Regions from separate parts of the Escherichia ruysiae genome, predicted to be linked through region 1. Evidence: predicted binding sites of a transcription regulator. Region 1 holds the regulator's gene; the other holds the start of a gene.
The links. Region 1 encodes LexA, which represses DNA repair genes until DNA is damaged. Its sites were predicted from a motif close to TNCTGTATGTACATACAGNA; they were not measured.
Positions count from the first base shown of each region.

Region 2: sulA (SOS-induced cell division inhibitor SulA) is a predicted target of LexA. The motif match lies at 3,038-3,057, and genes of this name have one in related genera.

Region 1 covers NZ_JAVIWS010000001.1:2,291,005-2,299,222, reverse strand. The annotation lists gene lamB (maltoporin LamB) at 1-162, shown strand, start outside; gene malM (maltose operon protein MalM) at 404-1,342, shown strand; gene ubiC (chorismate lyase) at 1,522-2,019, shown strand; gene ubiA (4-hydroxybenzoate octaprenyltransferase) at 2,032-2,904, shown strand; gene plsB (glycerol-3-phosphate 1-O-acyltransferase PlsB) at 3,071-5,494, opposite strand; gene dgkA (diacylglycerol kinase) at 5,664-6,032, shown strand; gene lexA (transcriptional repressor LexA) at 6,142-6,750, shown strand; gene dinF (MATE family efflux transporter DinF) at 6,823-8,148, shown strand.
Region 2 covers NZ_JAVIWS010000001.1:4,370,686-4,378,903, forward strand. The annotation lists gene RGV86_RS20815 (AAA family ATPase) at 1-385, opposite strand, end outside; gene matP (macrodomain Ter protein MatP) at 571-1,023, shown strand; gene ompA (porin OmpA) at 1,099-2,151, opposite strand; gene sulA (SOS-induced cell division inhibitor SulA) at 2,507-3,016, opposite strand; partial or broken gene sxy (CRP-S regulon transcriptional coactivator Sxy) at 3,234-3,863, shown strand; gene yccS (YccS family putative transporter) at 3,826-5,988, opposite strand; gene RGV86_RS20845 (YccF domain-containing protein) at 5,998-6,444, opposite strand; gene helD (DNA helicase IV) at 6,567-8,218, shown strand, end outside.

The sequences.
Region 1 (8,218 bases):
TACGCCAAGTGGGATGAGAAATGGGGTTATGACTACAACGGTAGCTCCTCTTCCAACCCGAACTACGGCAAAGCTGTTCCGGCGAATTTCGAAGGCGGTAGCTTCGGTCGCGGTGATAGCGATGAGTGGACATTCGGTGCCCAGATGGAAATCTGGTGGTAATAGCAATATGTAGGCCGGATAAGGTGCTTGTACCGCATCCGGCAATCAACGCCTGATGCGACGCTGCCGCGTCTTATCAGGTCTACAACTGCTGCCGAATGTAGGCCGGATAAGGCGTTCACGCCGCATCCGGCATAAAACAGGTTGTCATTATTTATAAGGGGCGTAAGCCCCTCTGATTATCGGGTTAAGCGCGCTATTGCCTGGCTACCGCTGAACTCCAGATTTTGAGGTGAAAACAATGAAAATGAATAAAAGTCTCATCGCCCTCTGTTTATCAGCAGGGTTGCTGGCAAGCGCGCCTGGAATCAGCCTTGCCGATGTTAACTACGTACCGCAAAACACCAGCGATGCGCCAGCCATTCCATCTGCCGCGCTGCAACAATTAACCTGGACACCAGTCGATCAATCTAAAACCCAGACCACCCGGTTAGCTACTGGCGGTCAACAACTGAACGTCCCTGGCATCAGCGGTTCGGTTGCCGCATACAGCGTCCCGGCAAACATTGGCGAGCTGACACTGACGCTGACCAGTGAAGTGAACAAACAAACCAGCGTATTTGCGCCGAACGTGCTGATTCTTGATCAGAACATGACACCATCGGCCTTCTTCCCCAGCAGTTATTTCACCTACCAGGAACCTGGCGTGATGAGTGCAGATCGTCTGGAAGGCGTTATGCGACTGACACCTGCATTAGGGCAGCAGAAACTTTATGTGCTGGTCTTTACCACTGAAAAAGATCTCCAGCAGACGACACAACTGCTCGATCCGGCAAAAGCCTATGCCAAAGGTGTTGGTAACTCGGTGCCGGATATTCCAGACCCGGTTGCCCGTCATACCACCGATGGTCTGCTGAAACTGAAAGTGAAAACCAACTCCAGCTCCAGCGTGTTGGTGGGGCCGTTGTTTGGTTCTTCCGCTCCAGCTCCGGTTACGGTAGGCAACACTGCAGCACCGGCGACCTACACGGCACCGGCCGCAGCTGCACCTGCTCCGGCACCGGCGAAGAAAAGTGAACCTATGCTCAACGACACGGAAAGTTATTTTAATACCGCGATTAAAAACGCTGTCGCGAAAGGTGATGTTGATAAGGCGTTAAAACTGCTTGATGAAGCTGAACGCCTGGGCTCGACATCTGCCCGTTCCACCTTTATCAGCAGTGTAAAAGGCAAGGGGTAATTACGCCCCACAGTGCTGATTTTGCAACAACTGGTGCGTCTTCGGGCGCACCTTTTTTTCTCTCTCTCCTGTGATTGTTGCGTTATTGTTGCGTATTAGATCACTTAATATGCTTTACATCTCCCGTTAACGCTTTTCTGCGATACAATGCCTTTACGTTATGTAACGGAGAGTTCGGCATGTCACACCCCGCGTTAACGCAACTGCGTGCGCTGCGCTATTTTGCAGAGATCCCTGCGCTGGAACCGCAACTGCTCGACTGGTTGTTGCTGGAAGATTCCATGACCAAACGTTTTGAACAGCAGGGAAAAACGGTGAGCGTGACGATGATCCGCGAAGGGTTTGTCGAGCAGAATGAAATCCCCGAAGAATTACCGCTGCTGCCGAAAGAATCCCGTTACTGGTTACGTGAGATTTTGTTATGTGCAGATGGAGAACCGTGGCTTGCCGGTCGCACTGTCGTTCCTGTGTCAACGCTAAGCGGCCCCGAGCTGGCGTTACAAAATTTGGGTAAAACGCCGTTAGGACGCTATCTGTTTACATCATCGACATTAACCCGTGACTTTATTGAGATAGGCAGTGATGCCGGACTTTGGGGGCGACGTTCCCGCCTGCGATTAAGTGGTAAGCCGCTGCTGCTGACCGAACTGTTTTTACCGGCATCACCGTTGTACTAAGAGGAAAAAAATATGGAGTGGAGTCTGACGCAAAATAAGCTGCTGGCGTTTCACCGCTTAATGCGTACGGATAAGCCAATTGGTGCGTTACTGCTGCTCTGGCCAACTTTATGGGCGCTATGGGTGGCGACACCCGGTGTTCCCCAACTCTGGATCCTGGCGGTGTTTGTCGCTGGCGTCTGGCTGATGCGTGCCGCCGGTTGTGTAGTGAATGACTATGCTGATCGTAAGTTTGATGGTCATGTTAAGCGCACGGCAAACCGACCGCTTCCCAGTGGCGCGGTGACGGAGAAAGAGGCGCGAACGCTATTTGTGGTGCTGGTGCTGATTTCGTTCTTACTGGTATTGACGCTGAACACGATGACCATTCTGTTGTCGATTGCCGGACTGGCGTTGGCGTGGGTGTACCCGTTTATGAAGCGGTATACCCATTTACCGCAAGTGGTGCTGGGTGCGGCGTTTGGTTGGTCGATTCCAATGGCTTTTGCCGCTGTGAGTGAATCGGTGCCGTTAAGCTGCTGGTTAATGTTCCTCGCCAATATTCTGTGGGCGGTGGCTTACGACACGCAGTATGCGATGGTTGACCGTGATGACGACGTGAAGATTGGCATTAAGTCCACCGCGATCCTGTTTGGACAATACGATAAGTTGATTATCGGCATTTTGCAGATTGGCGTGCTGGTGCTGATGGCGATTATCGGCGAGTTAAATGGCTTAGGCTGGGGATATTACTGGTCAATACTGATCGCGGGCGCACTGTTTGTTTATCAACAAAAACTGATTGCCAACCGCGAGCGTGAAGCCTGTTTTAAAGCGTTTATGAATAATAACTATGTTGGCCTGGTACTGTTTTTAGGGCTGGCAATGAGTTACTGGCATTTCTGATGATGTAAAAAAGCCGGATGATCATGGTCATCCGGCTTTTTTTCTGTGAAATGCTGCCTGATGCGCTGCGCTTATCAGGCCTACATAACACATCGCAATTTATTGAATTTGCAGGTCATAGTAGGCCGGGTAAGGCGTTTGCGCCGCATCCGGCAACGCTCATCAGTTACCCTTCGCCCTGCGTCGCACTCTCAATCGTTAAGCGTACATCGGACGTAATCAACTCCGCCAGCAACTGATAAACCTTCATCGTTTCTGCCGGTTCGGCGTCGCCGCTGTCGCTGATATATCCTTCATCACGCAGCGTCAGCACCAGAGAACTGAACACCGCTTTGTCGAAGAACTCCGGTGCGTTGATGCCGTGCAGCACGGAAAGACGTTGTGCCACAGTGCGGCTCTCTTTCTCCAGCGTACCGCGATTGATCGACGGGTTGGCGCTCAACAGCCAGAAGGTAATCGCATAACGTTGCAGCGTTTCACGCGCGCCTGCGGCAAGCAACTGAAGCGTGCGGGAGTGCGCCGGATTGATATGTAACTCATCATCTTGCAGCGTAATCAGCCCCTGGCGTTGCATCTCATTCGCCAGCGCATCAATAACACCCGGCAACTCGTCACGCTCCCAGCGCAGGAACAGCTCCGCTTTTAGCATTGGGTAAAGCACATTGACGTGCTCCATCAACACTTCGCGGGAGATGTGCCGATGCTGCGTCACAATTGCTGCCATCAGCGAAGGCAGAACCAACATATGCGCAATGTTGTTGCGATAGTAGGTCATCAGCACCGCTTGCTCACGCGGCAGGATAATAATGTCGCCGATGGTGTCTTTCTCAACTTCAAACTTGTTCATTTGCAGCGCGTGATCAATCAGCTCACCGGCGCTGGCTGAAGGAACGGTAGAGTCCGTGGAGTAAGGCACGTTGCGCATCAAATCGAGATAACAATTCAGCTGCTCAGTCAATTGCTCGCGAGTGAGTGAACGCTGACGTGACGCCAGCAGCGCAGTACAGCACAGGTTCATGGCGTTAGCCGCGCCTGCGTTGTTAATGCGCACCATCAGATCGGCAGCAATGTTATTGACTGTCGGCGTTAACCAGGCCGGGCGTACAGCTTCGATAGGATCAATAGATTCACGCCAGTCTGGTACGTGCTGATTGAGATAGGTCATCAACGGCATCGGTTCACCGAAGTTGACATAGCCCTGACCGAGATTACGCAGTTTGCTTAAACCGCGCAGCATCTGCGGCAGGCTCTCTTTCTCTTTCGTCGCGCCGCGCAGTTCTTTGGCGTAAGTACCCACTTCCATGACGTGCTCATAACCGATGTAGATCGGAATCAACGTAATCGGACGCGTACCGCCACGCAGCATCGCCTGAATGGTCATCGACAGTGTGCCGGTTTTCGGATCAAGCAAACGTCCTGTACGCGAACGACCGCCTTCCACAAAGTACTCAACGGAATAACCACGGCTGAACAGTTCGCCGAGATATTCACGGAAAACGGTGGAGTAGAGTTTATTGCCTTTAAAAGTACGGCGAATAAAGAACGCCCCCAGACGGCGGAAAATCGGCCCGGCAGGCCAGAAGTTCAGGTTGATCCCGGCGGCGATATGCGGCGGCACCAGCCCCTGGTGATACAGCACGTAAGAGAGCAGCAGGTAGTCCATGTGGCTACGGTGGCATGGCACATACACCAGCTCATGACCGTCGTGAGCCAGCTGGCGAACGCGTTCGGCATTATGGACGTTGATTCCCTGATAGAGCCGGTTCCAGGTGAAGCCCAGAATACGGTCAGTCAGGCGGATCATCTCGTAAGAGAAGTTCGCCGCAATCTCTTCCATCAGCGCAATAGCGTTCTGCTGCGCTTTTTCATGGGAGATCTTTTTGCTGCGCGCTTCATCTTCTACCGCTTTGGCAATTGCACGCGAGGCGAGCAGCTTATTAAACAAATCCTGACGAGCAGGCAAGCGTGGACCCACGGCAGCCAGACGCTGACGGGCAAAGTGCATACGCGCCACGCGCGCCAGTTTTTGGGCGATAGTTTTATCTGTGCCGTGTTCATCAGCCATGCGGCGTAGCGAAACTGACGGCGAGAAACGCACAAAGCTATCGCGACCAAGCCACAGTACGGCGAAAAATTTCTGCACGCCGTTGAGCATACGTAGTGGCGGGTTTACTTCGCCTTTTTCACGTCCTGGCGCACGACCAAACATCACCGATACCGGCACCATCTGCACATCCAGATTTGGGTTGCTACGGTGCAGATCGAGATAGTCGTGGAACAGCTTAATAGACTCTTCTTTCGGCGTGTAATAGGTGAAAACACGCGGCCCGCCATGAATAAACACATAGCGCGGCAGTAGCGTGCCGTCTACCTCCAGCGGCTCTAATGGATCAGGCAGATCATGCGCCAGGCACTGGGCGCGCAACGTCAGCAAATCCGCTTTTGAGTTGTACGGTAAAACGTACATAATTGGACGAGAGGTATCGAGCCCCAATTCCGGGGCAGGATCTGCCGGAATAGACTTGCTTTTTACCAGGATGCTTAATGGTAAATTCAGTAATTTGTAGTAAATTCGTGGCCAGCCGGACATAAACGATGTAAAGCCTCTGGTTAATAATGCAAATGCGCGGGAAGGATAGCAGAAAGTCATGGGAAATTCTGTGGTATCCGCTCATGTTTCGCGCGGCGCTACGCTACCGGAATCATCGGATTCAACGGTACACTGATATTGACGCTCATAATGTAAAAAGGTTCTTTCAATGGCCAATAATACCACTGGATTCACTCGAATTATCAAAGCCGCTGGCTATTCCTGGAAAGGTTTACGCGCTGCATGGATCAACGAAGCGGCATTCCGTCAGGAAGGCGTGGCGGTATTGTTGGCGGTGGTCATCGCTTGCTGGCTGGATGTGGACGCGATAACCCGCGTACTGCTTATTAGCTCCGTCATGTTGGTGATGATTGTGGAAATTCTCAATAGCGCCATCGAAGCGGTGGTTGATCGTATTGGCTCTGAATACCACGAGCTTTCCGGGCGGGCGAAAGATATGGGGTCCGCAGCGGTGCTGATCGCGATTATCGTCGCTGTGGCAACCTGGGTCATTCTGTTATGGTCGCATTTTGGATAACCCTTCCAGAATTCGATAAATCTCTGGTTTATTGTGTAGTTTATGGTTCCAAAATCGCCTTTTGCTGTATATACTCACAGCATAACTGTATATACACCCAGGGGGCGGAATGAAAGCGTTAACGGCCAGGCAACAAGAGGTGTTTGATCTCATTCGTGATCACATCAGCCAGACAGGTATGCCGCCGACGCGTGCGGAAATCGCGCAGCGTTTGGGGTTCCGTTCCCCAAACGCGGCTGAAGAACATCTGAAAGCGTTGGCACGCAAAGGCGTAATTGAAATTGTTTCCGGCGCATCGCGTGGGATTCGTTTGTTGCAGGAAGAGGAAGAAGGGTTGCCATTGGTAGGTCGTGTGGCTGCCGGTGAACCGCTTCTGGCGCAGCAGCATATTGAAGGTCATTATCAGGTCGATCCTTCCTTGTTCAAGCCGAATGCCGATTTCCTGCTGCGCGTCAGCGGAATGTCGATGAAAGATATCGGCATTATGGATGGCGACTTGCTGGCAGTGCATAAAACTCAGGATGTACGTAATGGTCAGGTCGTTGTCGCACGTATTGATGACGAAGTTACCGTTAAGCGTCTGAAAAAACAGGGCAATAAAGTCGAATTATTGCCAGAAAACAGCGAGTTTAAACCGATTGTCGTTGACCTTCGTCAGCAGAGCTTCACCATTGAAGGGCTGGCGGTTGGGGTTATTCGCAACGGCGACTGGCTGTAACAGATCTCTGATACCGCGATGCCGCCTGGCGTCGCGGTTTGTTTTTCATCTCTCTTCATCAGGCTTGTCTGCATGGCATTCCTCACTTCATCTGATAAAGCTCTCTGGCATCTCGCCTTACCTATGATTTTCTCCAATATCACCGTTCCGTTGCTGGGGCTGATTGATACGGCGGTAATTGGTCATCTTGATAGTCCGGTTTATCTGGGCGGCGTGGCGGTTGGCGCAACGGCGACCAGCTTTCTCTTTATGCTGTTGCTGTTTTTGCGCATGAGCACTACCGGGCTTACTGCGCAGGCGTATGGTGCCAAAAATCCTCAGGCATTAGCGCGTGCGCTGGTGCAGCCGTTGCTACTGGCGCTGGGGGCTGGCGCGTTGATTGCTCTGTTGCGTACACCGATTATCGATCTGGCGCTGCATATTGTTGGTGGCAGTGAAGCCGTGCTGGAACAGGCGCGGCGCTTTCTTGAAATTCGGTGGCTAAGTGCACCGGCGTCGCTGGCAAACCTGGTATTACTTGGCTGGTTGCTCGGCGTGCAATATGCCCGTGCGCCGGTTGTCCTGTTAGTGGTGGGTAATATTCTCAACATTGTGCTGGATGTCTGGCTGGTGATGGGGCTGCATATGAACGTGCAGGGCGCGGCGCTGGCAACGGTCATCGCAGAATATGCGACGTTGCTGATTGGTCTGCTAATGGTGCGTAAAATCCTCAAACTACGCGGTATTTCCGGCGAAATGCTGAAAACAGCCTGGCGAGGAAACGTCCGTCGCTTGCTGGCGCTTAACCGCGACATCATGCTGCGCTCCCTGTTATTGCAACTCTGTTTTGGTGCAATAACGGTACTTGGCGCGCGACTGGGAAGTGACATTATCGCCGTTAACGCGGTTCTGATGACGCTACTCACCTTTACCGCCTATGCGCTGGATGGTTTTGCCTACGCGGTTGAAGCTCATTCAGGTCAGGCATACGGTGCGCGCGACGGGAGCCAGTTACTGGATGTCTGGCGCGCAGCGTGTCGCCAGTCGGGGATCGTGGCGTTGCTGTTTTCTGTGATTTATTTGCTGGCAGGGGAACACATTATTGCGTTGCTGACGTCATTAACCCAGATTCAGCAGCTGGCCGATCGCTATCTTATCTGGCAGGTCATTTTACCGCTGGTTGGTGTCTGGTGTTATCTGCTGGACGGCATGTTTATAGGTGCAACGCGCGCCGCCGAAATGCGAAACAGTATGGCGGTGGCAGCAGCAGGATTTGCGCTGACGCTCCTCACGTTGCCGTGGTTGGGTAATCATGGTTTGTGGCTGGCGTTAACCGTCTTTCTGGCGCTGCGCGGGCTTTCTCTGGCGGCTATCTGGCGTCGTCACTGGCGCAACGGAACATGGTTTGCCGGAGCGTGACGGTTAAATATTCTGAATAAATAATCCTAAGCCAAATTCCTGACTACACTTAATCCCATGTTCAGAAGAA
Region 2 (8,218 bases), 2.1 Mb from region 1:
AGAGTTGTTCCGCTTCTACCCAGTCGGCAGCGACAACCTGCGTTAAAGTCGCAAAATTATCATCTACGCTCACTGCGTTACTTAAGCGAATGGTGTGGCCGGAAACCTCATAGTGACCACCCACCAGTTGGCCTGCATCGCTTTGTAGCGCACGTGCGGCATCGGCAATAAGATTCAGATACTCAGACTCTTCCGGGGCCTTTGCCAGCATAAAAGAGGAGGATGCTCGCGTATGCAGCAGCTGCTCCAGCGCAAATTGCAGTCGCGGTTGAGTATCACTGAATAAAGGATCGTTTTCGTCAATCAAATGTGGCTGAGCAAATATTTCCTGATAGCTATCGGTATCAGGAACCAGGTCACGCCATGCAAGTTTCGTAATGGTCAAAGTTGATGTTTTTTAGTCTGTTGTCAAAGCCGCGATTATACCGTAACCGGCACTGCAGCACACGTAGAAAGCACCGACAATACTCCTTGCATGGGCGTTAAAGCTCACAGGATGGAGATTCTTTTCATCACACAGTTAAAAAACTGATATTCTGTAAAGAGTTACACGGTAACATTGAGATCGCTATGAAATATCAACAACTTGAAAATCTGGAAAGCGGTTGGAAATGGAAGTATCTGGTGAAGAAACACCGTGAAGGGGAGCTAATTACCCGTTACGTAGAAGCCAGTGCCGCCCAGGAAGCCGTTGACGTGTTGCTATCGCTGGAAAATGAACCCGTGCTGGTAAATGGCTGGATTGACAAGCATATGAATCCAGAGCTGGTCAATCGCATGAAGCAGACTATTCGAGCCAGACGGAAACGCCATTTTAATGCGGAACATCAGTACACGCGTAAGAAATCAATCGATCTGGAATTTATTGTCTGGCAACGGCTGGCTGGTCTTGCACAGCGGCGCGGTAAAACACTTTCCGAAACGATTGTCCAGCTGATAGAAGATGCGGAAAACAAAGAGAAATATGCAAATAAAATGTCTTCTTTGAAGCAGGATTTGCAGGCTTTACTCGGAAAGGAATAACTTGCCAGGGTTATTTATTTTACTGAAGACGAAAAAAACCCCGCATGAAGCGGGGTTTTTTTACCAGACGAGAACTTAAGCCTGCGGCTGAGTTACAACGTCTTTGATGCCTTTAACTTCGATCTCTACGCGACGATCCGGAGCCAGGCAGTCAATCAGTGCAGCGCGTTGTTTCACGTTGTCACAGGTGTTGCCGGTAACCGGGTTGGATTCGCCCATACCACGTGCGGAGATCTTGTCAGACGGGATACCTTTAGAGATCAGGTAATCAACGACGGACTGAGCACGACGCTCGGACAGACCCTGGTTGTAAGCATCAGAACCGATGCGGTCAGTGTAACCCAGAACAACTACGGAACCGTCTTTCGGATCCAGGTTGCTCAGCTGGCTGTACAGCTGATCCAGAGCAGCCTGACCTTCCGGTTTCAGGGTTGCTTTGTTGAAGTTGAACAGAACGTCAGACTTCAGAGTGAAGTGCTTGGTCTGTACTTCCGGAGCTGGGGCCGGAGCCGGAGCAACTACCGGAGCTGCTTCGCCCTGACCGAAACGGTAGGAAACACCCAGGCTCAGCAGACCGTTGTCCGGACGAGTACCGATGGTGTGTGCGTCACCGATATTGTTGGTCCACTGGTATTCCAGACGGGTAGCGATTTCAGGAGTGATCGCGTACTCAACACCACCTGCGAATACCGGAGAAACGCCGGTGTCGTGGTCTTTATAGGATGCGCCACCAGGTACGTTAGCCTTGGTGTCTGCACGCCATACCATACCACCCAGACGAGTGTAGATGTCCAGATCGTCAGTGATTGGGTAACCCAGTTTAGCGGTCAGCTGAACGCCCTGAGCTTTGTATGCGCCATTGATGTTGTCGCCTTTGTACGGCATACGACCTAACCAGTCGTAACCCATTTCAAAGCCAACATACGGGTTAACCTGGTAACCACCAAAAGCACCTGCACCCAGTTGGTTTTCGTGGGTCGGACCATTGTTAGGAATGAAACCAGTGTCATGGTACTGGGACCAGCCCAGTTTAGCACCAGTGTACCAGGTGTTATCTTTCGGAGCGGCCTGCGCTACGGTAGCGAAACCAGCCAGTGCCACTGCAATCGCGATAGCTGTCTTTTTCATTTTTTGCGCCTCGTTATCATCCAAAATACGCCATGAATATCTCCAACGAGATAACACGGTTAAATCCTTCACCGGGGATCTGCTCAATATTAACTCTACCGATATCTTCGGCTTATGCCGAGCACCCCTGGCGATGTAAAGTCTACAACGTAGTTGAAAACTTACAAGTGTGAACTCCGTCAGGCATATGAAAAAAAAGATTTGTATAAGGCGCGTTTAACCTTTTTTGTTAACGACACTTTACAGCATAAAATCGCGGAAACCGCTTCAGACAAGCCTCCGCAGGGAAAGTTAGCCATGAGTGAAATCATCAGACGGGCGATAAAAAAAGTTCCAGGATTAATCCTAAATTTACTTAATGATACAAATTAGAGTGAATCTTTACCCCGGAAAGTTGTCTCGTGGCGTGAGAGGTTGTGCTTACTGGACGCATAATAAACCCCATTGCGTTACCTTCATTAGCGGCATCCACAAGCTCTGCATGTTCTTCTTCTGTCAGATCATCTGCTAACCAACCGATCACCACGCTGTAATTTCCCGTGCGTAAAGCGCGAACCATTGATTCCACCGTGTGGCAAGGGGAAAGTTGGTTTATCTGCATCACTTTCGTTAAAGGTAGCCCAGCAGCCTGAACCCATTCACGACTCAGTTTTTGTTTTGGTGTTAACCATAGTTGCCAACGTGATTGCTGACCGAGTTGCTGCAACAATGGCAAAAGCAGCAGTTGCGTCATCATGGGCTGATCTTCGCGATAGACAACTTCACTAATTAGCCCGGCTGTAGTGTTTTCCGTGGAGACACGCGCAATTTTGCTTGCTGCGGATGAGAACAACGAAGAACGATGTGCATAGCCTGAAGTGTACATAATCAATCCAGCCCTGTGAGTTACTGTATGAATATACAGTACATCCAGTGGCAACAAAGATCAACCCTAATTTCGGAAAGAGCCTCGCAAATTTTGTCGTTCGTGACCTGAAAACTTAAATTAATCTTGCCCCTTGATAATAAGTTGCCTATTTTCGTATTTAACGGATCCGTTAATGTGAATCATTCTTTTATATTATGATTTTAAAAGGAATTTTATGAAAAGCCTCTCTTATAAGCGGATCTATAAGTCACAAGAATACCTGGCTACGCTGGGCACCATTGAATACCGATCATTGTTTGGTAGTTACAGTCTGACCGTTGATGACACGGTATTTGCAATGGTTTCTGATGGCGAGTTGTATCTTCGGGCTTGTGAACAAAGTGCACAATACTGTGTAAAACATCCGCCAGTATGGCTGACATATAAAAAGTGTGGGCGGTTTGTTACCCTCAATTACTACCGGGTCGATGAAAGCCTATGGCGAAATTAACAAAAGCTGGTGCGCCTGTCGAAATTTTCTCTGGACGCCGCGCTTCAAGAGAAAAGTACGCGCAATATCCGGCAACGGCTGAAAGATTTACCCAATATGTCTTACCATCTTGAGGCTATTCTCGGGGAAGTGGGGATTAAGGATGTACGGGCGTTACGTATTCTTGGGGCGAAAATGTGTTGGCTGCGACTGCGGCAACAAAACAGTCTGGTGACAGAAAAAATCTTATTTATGCTTGAAGGCGCAATTCTCGGTATTCATGAAGCTGCGCTCCCGGTAGCACGCCGCCAGGAGCTTGCAGAATGGGCAGATTCTCTTACGCCGAAACAGGAGTTTCCTGCGGAACTTGAGTAATTCTGCGCTGCAGACGACCAATTTCTGGTAGTAATGCAATCAATAATCCGACTTGCTGTACAACCAGAGGTTCTTTGCTGTCTGCCCGTGGTTCAAGTTGCTGCATCTGTTGTTTCAGGTCAGCTAATGCCTGATTGACGCGTTCCTCATCGGCAGGTTGATGATGTAGCGCGTCATCCACATAGCAAACTGCGTCATCAAGAAACGCCAGAATTTCAGGGTTAGTTAACTGCTCACGGTGTGCTCCGAGGGCAGAAATGTAACTGGTAAACGTATGGTTAAGGCAGAGTAACCGGAACGCGTCCTCGCGAATTTGCGGTGTGACATTCGGTTCGCTGGACATATTCGACACCACCGACGCCAGCTCTGCATCACGATTGTGTGCATCGCGACGAGCAATACGATATGCCAGACGGTTATCGCGCCCTTGGTGGTATTGTTCGAGAATAGCATCGAGATAACGGCAGTTAGCATCGGTTGCGCGCTCAAGCATTCGGGGCAGATTACGAAACCGCCAGTCTGGCCAGATGTAACTTACCGCTGCCCATGCAATGGCACATCCGATTAGCGTATCGATTACGCGAGGCAATGCCACTTCAAAACCTTCACCCAGCAAGTTAAAGCACAGTAGCACCAGAAGCGTAATGAACATCGTTGCATGAGCGTATTGCACGTTACGGAAGGCAAAAAAGAGAACACCGGTAATGACCAGCAGCACCAGTTGCCCTTCCAGTGACGGCACAAACCACAGCACAGGAATGCCAATCGCAATACCCACCAGCGTACCAATAATCCTTAATTTCAGGCGGTGGCGCGTGGCGTTATAGTTTGGCTGGCAGACAAACAAACTTGTCAGCAAGATCCAATACCCGTGATGCATCCCGGTTATCTGAATGATGGCGTAGCCGAAGCACAAGACCAGTGACATTCTTACCGCATGACGGAAGAGGGCGGATTCCGGCGTGAAGTGACGGCTAAGACGCAGCCAGATATCGCTCAACCCGTGCGGGCTGTCATCTGCGAGTTCATTTTCGTCATTATTATGGGGCAGTGCCTGAGCCTGTTCTGATTCAATTGTTGCCAGTTGGGCATCAATGGCACGTAAATTGTTCAGCAAAAATCCCAGTGTTTTGAGTAAATCGGCGGGCGCGCCGTTATCGCGCATCCGCTCAAGCGCAGCATCAATATGCGTAAAAGCGCGTTCAAAATGCGGATCGTGTTGATAAGGCTGACGCAGCAAAATACAGCGTGACAGTTGCTGGCAGGCCTGTCCCTGCATTGACATCAGTCGCTGGAAACGGAACAGCACGTCGCTGTGGCGAAAATGTTCCCGCAACGTTTGATACTGAATATGGGAAGAGCTGGCACGTTCGTGGATATCCTGCGCTACAAAGTAGTAATGCAATGTGCGACGTGTCCCCCGCTGACCACGATCGCCGCGTAAACGAGTCAGCAACGAGAGTTTCGTCTGATTCAGTGTCGCCATCAGTTGCCCGTTGGCGAGAGCCAAATCGTACAGCGGTGCCTGGCTTTCATCCTCTATATCAGGATCGAACATGCGTGATTTCAGTTCCAGATAACGCGCCAGTTGTTCATAGCAACGCGCCAGATTGTCCTGCAATGGGCGGACAGGGAACAGTAGATGACCAATAAGCGTCAGAACGTTGTACCAGACGGCACCAGCAAGCAGATACATCGGCTGCTGATACCAGTGCTCATAGAGAGACGTCCCCAGCATGGTGTAAATGGCGATCAGCAACGCACCAAAGGCGATTGTTGCATAGCGTTGACCCAAACCGCCAAGCAAAATGAAACCGCTGGTGGAGAGCGTTAAGCCAATGGCAAATAACCAGGGCCAGGGGAAAAGGAGTTCTACCGAGGCCGAGGCAATAAAAAAGCAGAACAGCGTAATGATGAGGTTACGCAGACGCCCAGCCAGTCGGTCGTCGAGATCGGTTAGCGCCGCTGCCACCATTCCCAGTGTCAGCGGAATCGTCAGTTTTACATCACCCAGCCACCACGGAAACGCTGTGGTTCCACAAAGCGCAATAAAAATACGCGCGTAATACAGCCAGGCGCTGTTCCAGGTATAGCGTTTGAGCAAAGGACTTAGCATAAAAGCCATAATGTTAGATTATTCAAAACGACGTCGCGCATTGGCTTCACGCGCAGCACGAGCTGTTTCCACAGAAACTACGCGGCGACCGACTGGCCACAGTGCAATAGCGGCAATTTTAAAATTCGCAATGCCAACCGGAATGCCAATGATGGAAATGCATTGTGCGATACCTGTCGCAATGTGCATCAGGCATAACCACCAGCCAAAGAAAATCAGCCAGAAAATATTCAGTACCGTACCGCCAGTATTCAGCAGTACATTTTTACCTGCCGGATTCAGTTCATCGACATGAATGGCCTCATTGCCGTAAGGCACCAGAGACAGTTTGGTGATCTCCCAGCAGGATCGTGTCAGCGGTAAGGTAAAAATCAGCACAATACTGACCAGGGTTGCCAACAGCCAGCCCAGAGTGGTGGCAAATCCGCCAAGCACAAAGTTCAGAATGTTCAAAACGGTACGCATAAAACCTCGCTTTACTGTGGTTTTCAGTAATGGGCGGCAATTGTAACGTTTTTTTGGGCTGGAGCACGTTTTCTCTGACGGTTACACTGATAAGAAATAACATCGTGTGGATCTACAGAGTCATGGAACTGAAAGCGACAACTCTTGGCAAACGTCTGGCACAGCACCCTTATGATCGGGCGGTGATCCTCAATGCCGGGATAAAAGTCTCCGGCGATCGTCACGAATATCTCATTCCTTTCAATCAATTACTGGCAATTCACTGCAAGCGCGGTCTGGTATGGGGTGAGCTGGAATTTGTACTGCCTGATGAAAAAGTCGTGCGTCTGCACGGCACCGAATGGGGTGAGACGCAGCGTTTTCACCGCCATCTTGATGCTCACTGGCGGCGCTGGAGCGAGGAGATGAGCGAAATTGCGGCTGGCGTATTACAGCAGCAATTGGATCTTATCGCCGCACGCACCAACGATAATAAATGGCTGACGCGGGAGCAAACTTCTGGCGTGCAGCAACAAATCCGCCAGGCTTTGTCGGCGTTGCCGTTGCCGGTTAATCGACTGGAAGAATTCGATAACTGCCGTGAGGCGTGGCGCAAATGTCAGGCCTGGTTGAAAGATATTGAAGGCGCTCGGTTGCAGCATAATCAGGCGTATACCGAAACCATGCTTAATGAGTATGCGGATTTTTTCCGTCAGGTTGAATCTTCACCGCTTAATCCGGCGCAGGCTCGGGCAGTCGTTAATGGCGAACATTCTCTGTTAGTGCTGGCAGGCGCAGGAAGCGGTAAAACATCGGTGCTGGTAGCGCGTGCAGGCTGGTTGCTGGCGCGTGGTGAAGCGTCCCCTGAGCAAATTTTATTGCTGGCGTTTGGTCGCAAAGCCGCTGAAGAGATGGACGAGCGTATTCGCGACCGGCTACATACCGAAGACATTACCGCACGCACGTTTCATTCACTGGCGCTACATATTATTCAGCAATGTAGCAAAAAAGTACCCACAGTCAGCAAACTGGAAAATGACACCGCTGCCCGACATGAACTCTTTATTGCTGAGTGGCGCAAGCAATGCAGCGAGAAGAAAGCGCAGGCGAAGGGCTGGCGGCAATGGCTGACGGAAGAAATGCAGTGGTCAGTGCCAGAAGGTAACTTCTGGGATGATGAAAAATTACAGCGTCGTCTTGCCTCACGCCTCGATCGCTGGGTAAGTCTGATGCGGATGCACGGCGGTGCACAGGCAGAAATGATTGCCAGCGCGCCCGAAGAGATTCGCGATCTGTTCAGTAAACGTATCAAGTTGATGGCCCCGTTATTAAAAGCCTGGAAAGGTGCGCTGAAGGCAGAAAACGCCGTCGATTTTTCGGGCCTTATTCACCAGGCGATTGTGATTCTGGAGAAAGGTCGCTTTATCAGCCCCTGGAAGCATATTCTGGTTGATGAATTTCAGGATATCTCGCCGCAGCGCGCAGCGTTGTTAGCGGCATTACGCAAGCAAAACAGCCAGACGACGTTGTTTGCCGTTGGCGATGACTGGCAGGCGATTTACCGCTTCAGTGGCGCGCAAATGTCGCTCACCACGGCTTTCCATGAAAACTTTGGTGAAGGCGATCGCTGTGATTTAGACACGACTTACCGTTTTAACAGTCGTATCGGTGAGGTGGCAAACCGGTTTATTCAGCAGAACCCAAGTCAGTTGAAAAAGCCGCTAAATAGCTTAACCAATGGAGACAAAAAAGCCGTCACGTTATTGGATGAGAGCCAGCTTGACGCTTTGCTGGA